4 regions of the Exiguobacterium sp. N4-1P genome follow, and region 1 is predicted to be linked to each of the others. Evidence: riboswitches for the same ligand, from Rfam matches in the RefSeq annotation. Region 1 holds a riboswitch; each other region holds the start of a gene.
What was found. Region 1 has a riboswitch for thiamine pyrophosphate ahead of A0126_RS06135 (3-oxoacyl-ACP reductase). Riboswitches for the same ligand answer to the same signal wherever they lie in the genome.
Positions count from the first base shown of each region.

Region 1 (3,211 bases):
CGTGTTCGACCGACGTATGTAACCAATCCTGGAAAGATTTTAATCTGCCGCTCCGGTGACTCACTTTCTTTGATTTGTGTCTGTAGACTTTCCCGGAATGCTTTCGCTTGCTTTACATTCCACGACACCGAATAGACGGCATCCGCGTGCTTCGATGCAAGTGCAATCCCTTGGGCAGATGCACCCGCCTGCATTGCCACCGGCTTCCCTTGAGGACTACGCGGTGTAGACGAAGGACCTTTTACGTTGAAGTAGGTCCCGCTATGATGGAATGGTTGAATCTTTTCAGGATCAATCAACCGGTTGTCCGTCCGGCTCGAAAGGAAATCAGCTCGATCCCAGGATAAAAATAATTTTTCCATTACAGATGCAAATTCATCCGCCTTTTGATACCGTTCGTCCCTTGCAGGGAGCCTATCCATACTATGGTTTAACGCTTCCCAGTCCGTCATCGACGTCACCAGGTTCCAGCCGACACGCCCGTTCGTCACGTGATCAAGGCTTAACAGTTGTCTCGCCGCTGTATACGGATTTGAAAACGTACTCGATATCGTTGAAACTAACCCGATATGATGGGTTACTTGAGAAATAGCGGTTAAATTGATTACAGGATCGAGCCAAAAGGCAGGTAGTTCAGTTGCGTTTGCAGCAGGAAAAGATTGATTGTCAGCAAAAAATACAGCATCCAGGCAACCCGCTTCCGCTAGTTGAGCCAATCGCTGATAATAACCGCTCTCCCCGATTTCTTCAATCGCAGAATCCGGCATTAACCATGCCGCTTGATGATGGCCACAGCCGTACAATAAAACACCGACGTTTAACTGCTTTGTTTTCGTCATCTCTAGTTCCCTGACTCCTTTCTCCTGAACGCTGACATCAGTTCATCGTCAATCCGCCATCTACGGTTAGATTTTGACCGGTAATGCCAGAGGCGGCTTCTGACGCTAAAAAGGCGACCAATTGCGCCACCTCTTCCGGCGTCGTCACTCTTTTTAACGGAGTTGATTGAGCAATTAAATCGAATACTTCAGCGGTCGTCACAGCGCTGGCATCTGTCACTTTTAACAAGCCGCCGGAGACGACATTCACGTTTATGCCGTACTGTCCTAGCTCTGATGCAAGATTACGCGTAAAGCCGATCAACCCTGCTTTTGCCGTTGTATATTCGTGATAGGGAACTACCGGGTTTTGATACAGATTCGTGCCGATGCTGATGATGGTGCCGCTATTTCGTTCAATGAACTGCGGCAGGACACTTTGCACGACGTGGAACGCTGCTTTCAACGTGCCATCCAACTGTTTTTGATAATCTTCCCATTCCAAATCGATGAATGATTTTTGAGCGCGCGGATCGAACTTAAAATCGACTAAGGCATTATTGATCACGACATCGATTTGTCCGTAATGAGCTGTCGCTGACTGCATCAATGTCTCGACGTCTTCTCGCTTCGTGACATCCGCATACAGGGCAATGGCATGTTCTGCACCGAGCTCATTTACGAGTTCCTCTGCCGCATCCTTGCTCTTATAATAATTAATCACAACTTTAAACCCATTGTTCACCAATACTCTTGCAATCGTCGCGCCAAGTCCCCGACTGCTTCCCGTCACTACTACCGTTCTGTTCACTGTCTTCCACTCCTTCATCGTCTTTTGCAACTTAAATAGCGAAGTCGTAAACAAAAAAAGCGCAACTCTCCAAAAGGAAAGTTGCGCACGTCTAAATAATCACATAGCAAAAAACCGACAGACTGGTCTTCGCTGGTTTATTAGAGTCTACACTTCCCTACGCTAGTACGAACTAGTTCAGGTTCAAAGGGTTTGAGTATCTACTCATCTCAGTTTAGCAACACCCCTAGTGATTCTATTCAAGTTACCTTCACTTTAGCGGTCTTAGAAATATCTGTCAATAATGACAAGACAGTTTTATCGGTGTCTCTTCTGATTACAAACGAAAGCCTTGCCTCCGTCGACCGGAAGCAAGGCTCTTTTGAATTGCCATGATTTTTTTCTCTGTTATACGCCTTCGTACGCAAGCTCCATGATGTTCCGAAGTTCCGTCACGAGCGGCATTTTTGGATTCGCTGTCGTACATTGATCTTCGAATGCATCGACGGCCATCTTGTCGAGTTTTGCTTCAAAGTCGGCTTTTTTGATGCCTTGGGCTTTGAATGACATTTTGATGTTCAACTGTTGTCCGAGTTCTGTGATCGCTTGGATTAGTGACTCGACACCTTGTTCCGTCGTCGCTGCCGGTAGTCCGAGATAACGCGCGATTTCTGCGTACCGTTCATCAGCGATGAATGATTCATATTTCGGGAACGAAGCGAGTTTCGTCGGTTTCGCTGCATTGTAGCGGATGACGTGTGGCATCAGAATCGCATTCGTGCGACCGTGTGGCGTGTGGAACTCCCCACCGATTTTGTGCGCGATCGAATGGTTAATCCCGAGGAAGGCATTGGCAAACGCCATTCCGGCCATCGTTGACGCATTGTGAACTTTTTCGCGTGCTTCGGCATCGTCACCATTCGCATAAGCGCGTGGCAAGTAGTCGAAGATCATCTTGATCGCTTTTAGCGCCAGTCCGTCCGTATAGTCGTTCGCGAGGACGGAGACGAAGGCTTCTGTCGCATGTGTCAAGACGTCCATTCCGGTGTCCGCCGTGATTGATGCCGGGACCGTCATGACGAATTCCGGATCGATGATTGCGACATCTGGTGTTAATGCATAGTCAGCAATCGGATACTTGACGTTTTTCTCTTTGTCCGTGATGACGGTAAACGGTGTGACTTCAGATCCTGTTCCGGACGTCGTCGGAATCGCGACGAACTTCGCTTTGTTACCGAGCGCCGGGAATTTATAGGCCCGTTTCCGGATATCGAGGAACTTTTGACGTAAGTTCGAGAACGTTTCGTTCGGTTGCTCGTAGAAGAGCCACATGCCTTTCGCTGCATCCATCGCTGATCCGCCACCGAGGGCGATGATCAAGTCCGGTTTGAAGTCGCGCATCGCTTGCGCTCCTGTCTGAACCGTTGCAACCGATGGATCCGGTTCGACTTGGTCGAAGATCCGGTAGCTGACGCCTGCCGGTAAGTTGCGGATGACTTTATCCGCGTAGCCGAACTCGACCATCGCTTGATCGGTGACGATCAACGCACGTGAGACATCTTGAATCGATTTCAAGTATTGGACTGAATTTTTTTCAAAGAAA
Region 1 is NZ_CP022236.1:1,207,427-1,210,637, reverse strand. It holds gene A0126_RS06140 (LLM class flavin-dependent oxidoreductase) at 1-839, opposite strand, end outside; gene A0126_RS06135 (3-oxoacyl-ACP reductase) at 877-1,647, opposite strand; TPP riboswitch at 1,767-1,867, opposite strand; gene adhE (bifunctional acetaldehyde-CoA/alcohol dehydrogenase) at 2,017-3,211, opposite strand, start outside.

Region 2 (3,211 bases), 280 kb from region 1:
GACCGGGCACACCGGATGGGACAAACACAGACGGTCGAAGTCATTAAATTAATCACGAAAGGCACGATCGAAGAAAAAATCATCGAGCTGCAGGAACGGAAAGCGACACTCGTGACGGACATACTTGAACAACCGGCGTCACTTGCGTTATCGGTCGATGAGATGGTTCAATTGCTTGAATAAGAGGAAAGGCACCGATTTCTTAATAGGATGTAAACCGTTGCTGCTCTAGGGAGAACAGGTTTCTGGCTATCGTTTTTTCGCCGGTTGATGTTTAGCTTTTAATGTTACGGGGGTATAACTATCATAGCACCGCATCAGCGAGTTGCTTTTACAACCACATGTTTCTCAATATCAGCGTAATGACCTGGGAGAGAAATGCTAACCACTCACTTCGATCTTCATTTTTATGAAATCAATTTGAAATAGCATTCGATGCACCGTCTTGATCCGGAACGATTCGTTCCACTCCTTTCTTCATTACCTTTTGAGGGCTATACCAAATTCAAGGGGGAAATGAACATGTCAGTAACATTAAAAGTAGAAGAACGCGAAGTACGCCCACGCTCACTTAGAAAGCAATTACGTCATGAAGGAAAAGCTCTTGGTGTCGTGTATGGTTACAAAGTGGAAAGTACACCGATTGCCTTTGACGAAAAAGCATTGATCAAAGTCGTTCGCGAACATGGTGAGAATGCACTTGTTGCACTTCAAATCGGTGGTAAAAAAGTCAACACACTGATCAACAAACTCGATATGGATATCTTCACACCAACAATCAAGCACGTTGAATTCATCGCTGTTAAAATGGATGAAGAAACAGAAGTCGAAACAGATATCGTCCTCGTCGGCGAAGCGGCTGGTGCAAAACTTGGTGGATATCTTTCACAAACACTCTTTAAAGTAACAGTTGCAGCTACACCAGATAAATTACCGGAACGCGTCGAAGTCGATGTGACAAATCTTAACCTCGGTGATTCTCTATCGGTTTCGGATTTGCCGGAAGAAAAAGAATACCGTATCGTTACGGAAGGTGACATTCAAGTCGTTGCCGTCGTCGAATCGACACTTGAAGCGGATCTCGAAGAAGCAGATGCTGAAGAACCAGCTGAAGCGACAGAAGAAGTTTCTACTGAAGAACAAACGGAAGAAAAAGAATAATTTTTCTTACCCTCCCCTCGCGGAGGGTTTTTATCTGTATTGACAACTGTCGGTAGAGTCGGTACAGTAAATAGCGTACACACTATATGCACATCCACTAGGGGAGCCCATTGGCTGAGACGATTCACTTCGGACCCTTTGAACCTGATCTAGTTCATACTAGCGTAGGAAAGTGGAGCGGTAATTCGTTCAATTTTTCTGCATGTTTGCAGATTCAGCGACCGCTCTCTTTCATAGAGGGCGGTCTTTTTGTTTGTCTGGTGGTTGTGCCAAAGGGAGATAGGAACATGAACAGTTGGAAAATGAAAGAAATCATTGTCATGATGATGTTGTCGGTTGCTTGCGGGGTACTCTACTTAGGGTGGTCGACATTGTGGTTACCGATTTCCGCGATCTTCGGACCGGTCGGATCGAACTGGATGTTCGGGATTTGGGTCATCGCGAGTCCGCTTGTCGCCTACATCATTCAAAAGCCCGGGGCAGCACTGATTGCAGAAGTCGTCGCCGCGGCTGTCGAATTATTCACGGGGAGTCACTTCGGATTATCGGCCTTATTGATTGGTTTCGCTCAAGGAATCGGTGCCGAAATCGCTTTTGCCCTCTTCGGATACCGGAAGTTCAACACAATGACGTTAGTTCTATCCGGAATGTTCGCCGCAATCGGTAGTATGGTCTATAGTCTTGTCGTCAATGGTTTCGCCTACTATACGACGACGACACTTCTGTTGACGTTTTCCCTTCAACTCGTCAGCGGTGCATTGCTCGGTGGATTACTTGCGAAAGTCATCGTCGATGCGCTCGTCAAGACAGGGACGTTGAACGGTTATGCGATCGGGCGTAAGCGGCGGAAGCCGGATGCAGCATGATTCATTGTAACGACTTGTCTGTCCGCTATCCGGGGCAACATGACAACGTCCTGCACAAGGTGACGGTGACGCTACACGAAGGGGAAACGACGTTGCTCGTCGGACCGAGCGGCAGTGGGAAAACGACGTTTTTACATGTTCTCGCCGGTTTATTACCTGACGCGATCGAAGCCGATGTCAGCGGCCACTGCAAAACGAATGGGACGGTCGGAATCCTTTTTCAAAATCCGGACGACCAGTTCTGCATGCAGACCGTCGGAGCGGAAGTTGCCTTTAGTCTTGAAAATCGCTCAGTCGACCGCAGTCAGATGGATGACCGGGTTGACGCCGTACTGGCACGTGTCGGCCTTGATGTGCCGCTGACGACACCGATTATGCAACTGTCAGGAGGGATGAAACAACGACTCGCCCTCGCCTGCGTCCTAGCCCTTGAGCCGGATATTCTATTGCTTGACGAACCGACGGCGCAACTCGATCCGGCAGGACATCGGGTTTTGATGCAGCTGATTGAGGAACTCCATCACGACCGGACGTTGACGCTCGTTCTGATTGAACATCAGCTTGACCGCTGTGTGACGTTCAGTGACCGGGTGCTCGTCTTCGATCACGGTGGAACGATTTTACGTGATGGTCCGCCGCTTGATGTCTTCGGTCAGCATCGCGCTGAACTCGAACGACGCGGCATTGCAACACCGCTCCTCTACCCGTATGAACTGGAAACCGTGCCCCCCGCTTCTTCCCAGGCGGGGCGGTTACGAAAAGTGACTAACAACCGTCCTCCGGTTCGGCACGACACGACGTTCGCGCTGACGCGCACCGCGTTAGGACGCCGTAAGCAAGTGATTGTCGATAACCTGTCGCTTGCAACACACGCCGGAGAATGGATCATGGTCGTCGGATCGAACGGTGCCGGGAAAAGCACGTTGCTCGAAACACTGGCGAAATTGATTCCGGCGCAAGGCGGTACGGTCCGCTTGTTCGAAAAAGAACTGCGGACATGGAAAAGTCGGAGCTATTACCGACACGTCGGATTCGTCTTTCAACAGCCAGAGCTCCAATTTCTCAAGCAGACGGTCGAAGACGAGCTCGTAATCAGCATGGATGCACCGACGCCGGAGCGGATTGAAACGGCGTTGCAATCCTACCGGTTAACCCATGTCGCCCGTCAGTCGCCCCTCGCCCTG
Region 2 is NZ_CP022236.1:1,483,224-1,486,434, reverse strand. It holds gene A0126_RS07845 (DEAD/DEAH box helicase) at 1-183, shown strand, start outside; gene A0126_RS07840 (50S ribosomal protein L25/general stress protein Ctc) at 523-1,161, shown strand; TPP riboswitch at 1,251-1,349, shown strand; gene A0126_RS07835 (ECF transporter S component) at 1,449-2,027, shown strand; gene A0126_RS07830 (ABC transporter ATP-binding protein) at 2,024-3,211, shown strand, end outside.
Region 2: linked by a shared signal. The riboswitch ahead of A0126_RS07835 (ECF transporter S component) and the one ahead of A0126_RS06135 (3-oxoacyl-ACP reductase) in region 1 are both predicted to bind thiamine pyrophosphate.

Region 3 (3,211 bases), 280 kb from region 1:
GCAGATTTTCGTTTGTTCGCCACCACTTAATTGAGAAAAGGGACGTGTCAGCAAGGCATCGAGGTGGAGTCCGTTAATCATGCGCTGGATTTTCGAGTCGAGCAGGTAACCGTCCTGTTGTTCGAATTGTTCGGTCACACGCGTATACTCATTTAGCACATCGTCCAGGTGGTCAGCACTTGCCATTTGTTGCTCAAGCTGATGCATCGTCGTCCGTAAGGCGACGATTTGGGCAAATGCGGTCCAGAGAACATCAAGGCCCGTCAATTCTTCTGCGAACTGTGGAATTTGAGCCAAATAACCGATGGAAAGTCCTTTTTTAAGATAAAGGGTTCCGCTGTCCGCTGTTTCGAGTTGCGCGATTAAACGCAGTAACGTGGTTTTTCCGGTTCCGTTTCGACCGATCAATCCGATGCGGTCAGCTTGTTTAAGATAGAGCGAGACATCGGTTAAGACGGATGCTCCCCCAAATTGTTTTGTCAGGTGTTGGATGTCGCAAATCATGATCAGTAACTTCCTTTCATGCGCATCAAAAAACGGAGAACGCAAATAGCGCTCTCCGTTTACCGTAAAAGGTGCGCTTTGCTTTATTTTTCAGATGGATGTTCCTAAGAAAAGGGCAGACTCGTCCTTTAGAACGCCATTTCATGAAAAATCGCGCGCAACAGATAAAGTTGTTCCATCAACCATTGCTTACACGCAGCAAAACCCATCTTTTACACCACCTTTTCGTTTCGATAAAGTTAGTTTACCATGTTTTGAACTGAAAATGAAATCGTTTTCAGTTACTTGAACAGTCCGGAAATCGAGTTAAAGAACTTACTTAAGCCGTCAAACAGTTTTGCAAAAAATCCTTTCGTTTCTTCGGAGGTCGCGAACGCGTGGATATCTTGCCCGGCACCCTTTAATCCGGTCTCGATTTGTCCCCAGTTCAAGTCAGCTTTCTCCATTTGACTGAACAATGACGTCAACCGCTCCATTTGGGCGTCCGACAACTGGATGTTGTTATTTTGAATGACTTGGATGATGACATTCTCGATATCGACTTTGGTTTCCGGCTTTTGTTTGGCGATCTCTGCTTTGATTTCATTCATCAGTTCGGCGACTTTGTCCGTCCCGACCGTTTTTCCGACATCGGAAGTGACCGATAACTCTTGTTGGGCTAAATCTTTTCGTTCATCCGTCAATTTAATGCCGGTCTCAGCCGACGTTTGATCGTATGCTTTCATGATCCCCGTCAAAGCAGAGGTCCCGGTGACTTTATAAGGGGAAGTGATTGTGATGTCGGCGTCCGTTACGCCTGCAGTGACGAGCGCGTTCAAGTACATGTCTTTTGTTACCCAGGTAATGTTTTCGGTCGCGACAGATAAACCGTCGCCTTTTTCAGCGAGTTCGATTTTTGCGGAAGAGTACATATTGCCGCCGAGTTGCGATTGGGGAACGTTTTTCCCTAAATATTTTTCTTCATCCGCTGCCGTGGCGATGACGGGCGTAATGCCTTCCGGCGCATTCAATCGGGCGAGTACCCAGGCTTTATCCTTTGCCCCGAGCGATTCACCAAGCGTGATGATTGTTTTATCGACGACTTGCTCTGCTGAAGCAGCAGTCGGTAGAAGTAAACTTGTCGCTAAAAGCGTCGTGGTCATGATTTTTGTTGCTTTATTCATAGTATAAATCCTCCGAGTATAGTAGGTAGTATCAGGTGCTAATTTCATTGTAAGTGACGTCTTCCAGAACGGAATCGGTCTTGAGGCGGAATGAACCGCCCACCTCGTGTCCCTAATCCTATACTACATTTCATTTAAAATCCTGATCATGTGACTGAAAAAATGATATAGTGAAGAGGAATTAAATAATGACCACTAGGGGAGTCGGTAGGCCGACTGAGACGACGAAGACGTTCGGACCCTTTGAACCTGATTAAGTTTGGACTTACGGAGGGAAGTGGCGTGAATATCTCTCTTGTTGTCTCTTCACGTCATGCCCTGTTCGTAGGGTGTGGCGTTTTTTGATTCAACAAAAGGGGGAATTAGGTTGAAATTCAGTCAAGAAATTCGGCAAGCCGCAAAAACATATTGGGACAGCAGTTTTTCCCATCCATTCGTCACAGGCATTGGTGACGGGACGTTACCGCTCGAAAAATTTCGACATTATGTCATGCAGGATGCGTATTACTTAAAACATTTCGCAAAAATTCAAGCCCGGGCCGCCTCAAAGGCAACGGATTTTGCGACGATCGCGGAACTCGCGGAACATGCGACATCGACCTATGCGGCTGAGCTATCACTCCATCAATCGTTTTTTGAACCGCTCGCTATTACGGAAGCGGATTTAGCAGCGTTCGAACCGGCACCGACTGCGTATGCCTATGTCTCACATATGCATCATGCGAGCGAGGGGACACTCGGGGAAACGATTGCAGCGATTTTACCGTGTTACTGGCTTTATTATGAAGTCGGACAACAACTGTTGACGAAGTCACCGGCGTCACCGATTTATCAACAGTGGATTGCAACATACAGCTCGGAATGGTTCGAACGGGTCGTCTTTGAACAGGTCGACCGGCTGGATGCTTTGGCGGCGCAAGCGACTGAAGCAGAACGGGAACGGATGAAACACCATTTCGTCAGAAGCTGTTATTACGAATTGATGTTTTGGGAAATGGGCTGGACGGAAGAAACGTTTGAACGTCTCTTTACACAAGTTACGCGTCAACCAAAAGTAACGAAACGATAAGTACAGCTTTAGCCGCTGTTGATCAGCGCGATCAGACGGCAGACTGCACAAAACCTGAGCAATTTTCAGCTTTCGTAAAGAAAGTCATGGCAATCGCTCAGGTTTTTTTGTTGGTGGATTACAGGCATGATGAAAATTCTGGTAAGGAAATCAGCTGTACCGTTCAATCAAATCGTTTAATTGTTGTTTGACGGCGTTTCGGTCCATCAAATCGTGGTTCGATAAGGATAGCTTCGTCATCGTCTCATCCGCACCCGCCATCTCACTGAAGAGCGAACCTAAGTCGTGGGCACGACGGTCGATTTGCAAGACGATGTCGATGCCGGTACGGTCTTGGAGCATGATGAGTTCGACTTCATCGAGTTTATGGGCGAAGTACGTATTGCGTGCCGAATACTCGAGTTCCTGGGCGATCGGTAAATCCTTCCGGTAACGCCCGGGAAGTTTTTCCGTGTCCGCTTTCTTGAGTCGGAAG
Region 3 is NZ_CP022236.1:929,933-933,143, forward strand. It holds gene abc-f (ribosomal protection-like ABC-F family protein) at 1-504, opposite strand, end outside; gene A0126_RS04730 (DUF1002 domain-containing protein) at 786-1,667, opposite strand; TPP riboswitch at 1,855-1,960, shown strand; gene tenA (thiaminase II) at 2,035-2,736, shown strand; gene A0126_RS04740 (sporulation protein) at 2,887-3,211, opposite strand, start outside.
Region 3: linked by a shared signal. The riboswitch ahead of tenA (thiaminase II) and the one ahead of A0126_RS06135 (3-oxoacyl-ACP reductase) in region 1 are both predicted to bind thiamine pyrophosphate.

Region 4 (3,211 bases), on a different contig from region 1:
TCGTCACCGATCAAGCGATGGTCGAGTTCGGCTACGCGGATAAAGTCATCCGCAACTTACCGGCAGGCGTCAGCTACCGGATCTTCGACCAAGTCGAACCGGATCCATCGGTTGCAACGGTTCAGACAGGAGCGCAAGCGATGCGCGACTTCAAACCGGACTTGATCATCGCCCTCGGTGGCGGATCAGCGATGGATGCAGCGAAAGGCATGTGGCTCTTCTACGAGCAACCGAACGAAACGTTCTCGAACTTACGTCAAAAGTTCCTCGATATCCGGAAACGGGCCTATAAATTCCCGGCGCTCGGTAACAAAGCGAAGTTCGTCGCGATTCCGACGACGTCCGGAACAGGATCTGAAGTCACACCGTTTACCGTCATCACGGACAAAGAGAAAAACGTCAAGTATCCGATTGCTGACTATGCATTAACACCAGATGTCGCAATCATCGATCCGGAATTCGTCATGACGGTCCCGGCATCAATCACGGCGGACACCGGAATGGACGTCTTGACACATGCGACAGAAGCCTTCGTCTCCGTCCTCGCGAACGACTATACGGACGGACTGGCGCTAAAAGCGATCAAGATGATCTTCGACTACTTGCCACGCGCTTATGCGAATGGTGACGATGCCGAAGCACGCGAAAAAGTTCACAATGCGTCAACGATGGCCGGAATGGCGTTTGCCAATGCCTTCCTCGGGATTAACCATTCGATCGCGCACAAAATCGGTGGGGAGTTCCACACGCCACACGGTCGCACGAATGCGATTCTGATGCCACACGTCATCCGCTACAATGCAGCGAAACCGACGAAACTCGCTTCGTTCCCGAAATATGAATCATTCATCGCTGATGAACGGTACGCAGAAATCGCGCGTTATCTCGGACTACCGGCAGCGACGACGGAACAAGGTGTCGAGTCACTAATCCAAGCGATCACAGAACTCGGACAACAGTTGAACATCAAAATGTCATTCAAAGCCCAAGGCATCAAAAAAGCCGACTTTGAAGCAAAACTCGACAAGATGGCCGTCGATGCATTCGAAGATCAATGTACGACAGCGAATCCAAAAATGCCGCTCGTGACGGAACTTCGGAACATCATGGAGCTTGCGTACGAAGGCGTATAACAGAGAAAAAAATCATGGCAATTCAAAAGAGCCTTGCTTCCGGTCGACGGAGGCAAGGCTTTCGTTTGTAATCAGAAGAGACACCGATAAAACTGTCTTGTCATTATTGACAGATATTTCTAAGACCGCTAAAGTGAAGGTAACTTGAATAGAATCACTAGGGGTGTTGCTAAACTGAGATGAGTAGATACTCAAACCCTTTGAACCTGAACTAGTTCGTACTAGCGTAGGGAAGTGTAGACTCTAATAAACCAGCGAAGACCAGTCTGTCGGTTTTTTGCTATGTGATTATTTAGACGTGCGCAACTTTCCTTTTGGAGAGTTGCGCTTTTTTTGTTTACGACTTCGCTATTTAAGTTGCAAAAGACGATGAAGGAGTGGAAGACAGTGAACAGAACGGTAGTAGTGACGGGAAGCAGTCGGGGACTTGGCGCGACGATTGCAAGAGTATTGGTGAACAATGGGTTTAAAGTTGTGATTAATTATTATAAGAGCAAGGATGCGGCAGAGGAACTCGTAAATGAGCTCGGTGCAGAACATGCCATTGCCCTGTATGCGGATGTCACGAAGCGAGAAGACGTCGAGACATTGATGCAGTCAGCGACAGCTCATTACGGACAAATCGATGTCGTGATCAATAATGCCTTAGTCGATTTTAAGTTCGATCCGCGCGCTCAAAAATCATTCATCGATTTGGAATGGGAAGATTATCAAAAACAGTTGGATGGCACGTTGAAAGCAGCGTTCCACGTCGTGCAAAGTGTCCTGCCGCAGTTCATTGAACGAAATAGCGGCACCATCATCAGCATCGGCACGAATCTGTATCAAAACCCGGTAGTTCCCTATCACGAATATACAACGGCAAAAGCAGGGTTGATCGGCTTTACGCGTAATCTTGCATCAGAGCTAGGACAGTACGGCATAAACGTGAATGTCGTCTCCGGCGGCTTGTTAAAAGTGACAGATGCCAGCGCTGTGACGACCGCTGAAGTATTCGATTTAATTGCTCAATCAACTCCGTTAAAAAGAGTGACGACGCCGGAAGAGGTGGCGCAATTGGTCGCCTTTTTAGCGTCAGAAGCCGCCTCTGGCATTACCGGTCAAAATCTAACCGTAGATGGCGGATTGACGATGAACTGATGTCAGCGTTCAGGAGAAAGGAGTCAGGGAACTAGAGATGACGAAAACAAAGCAGTTAAACGTCGGTGTTTTATTGTACGGCTGTGGCCATCATCAAGCGGCATGGTTAATGCCGGATTCTGCGATTGAAGAAATCGGGGAGAGCGGTTATTATCAGCGATTGGCTCAACTAGCGGAAGCGGGTTGCCTGGATGCTGTATTTTTTGCTGACAATCAATCTTTTCCTGCTGCAAACGCAACTGAACTACCTGCCTTTTGGCTCGATCCTGTAATCAATTTAACCGCTATTTCTCAAGTAACCCATCATATCGGGTTAGTTTCAACGATATCGAGTACGTTTTCAAATCCGTATACAGCGGCGAGACAACTGTTAAGCCTTGATCACGTGACGAACGGGCGTGTCGGCTGGAACCTGGTGACGTCGATGACGGACTGGGAAGCGTTAAACCATAGTATGGATAGGCTCCCTGCAAGGGACGAACGGTATCAAAAGGCGGATGAATTTGCATCTGTAATGGAAAAATTATTTTTATCCTGGGATCGAGCTGATTTCCTTTCGAGCCGGACGGACAACCGGTTGATTGATCCTGAAAAGATTCAACCATTCCATCATAGCGGGACCTACTTCAACGTAAAAGGTCCTTCGTCTACACCGCGTAGTCCTCAAGGGAAGCCGGTGGCAATGCAGGCGGGTGCATCTGCCCAAGGGATTGCACTTGCATCGAAGCACGCGGATGCCGTCTATTCGGTGTCGTGGAATGTAAAGCAAGCGAAAGCATTCCGGGAAAGTCTACAGACACAAATCAAAGAAAGTGAGTCACCGGAGCGGCAGATTAAAATCTTTCCAGGATTGGTTACATACGTCGGTCGAACACGGGAAGAGGCGCTGGCGAAGAAAGCCGAACTGGATGAAAAATTACCGGTCGCGAATGCCTTGA
Region 4 is NZ_CP022238.1:15,824-19,034, forward strand. It holds gene adhE (bifunctional acetaldehyde-CoA/alcohol dehydrogenase) at 1-1,133, shown strand, start outside; TPP riboswitch at 1,283-1,383, shown strand; gene A0126_RS16415 (3-oxoacyl-ACP reductase) at 1,503-2,273, shown strand; gene A0126_RS16420 (LLM class flavin-dependent oxidoreductase) at 2,311-3,211, shown strand, end outside.
Region 4: linked by a shared signal. The riboswitch ahead of A0126_RS16415 (3-oxoacyl-ACP reductase) and the one ahead of A0126_RS06135 (3-oxoacyl-ACP reductase) in region 1 are both predicted to bind thiamine pyrophosphate.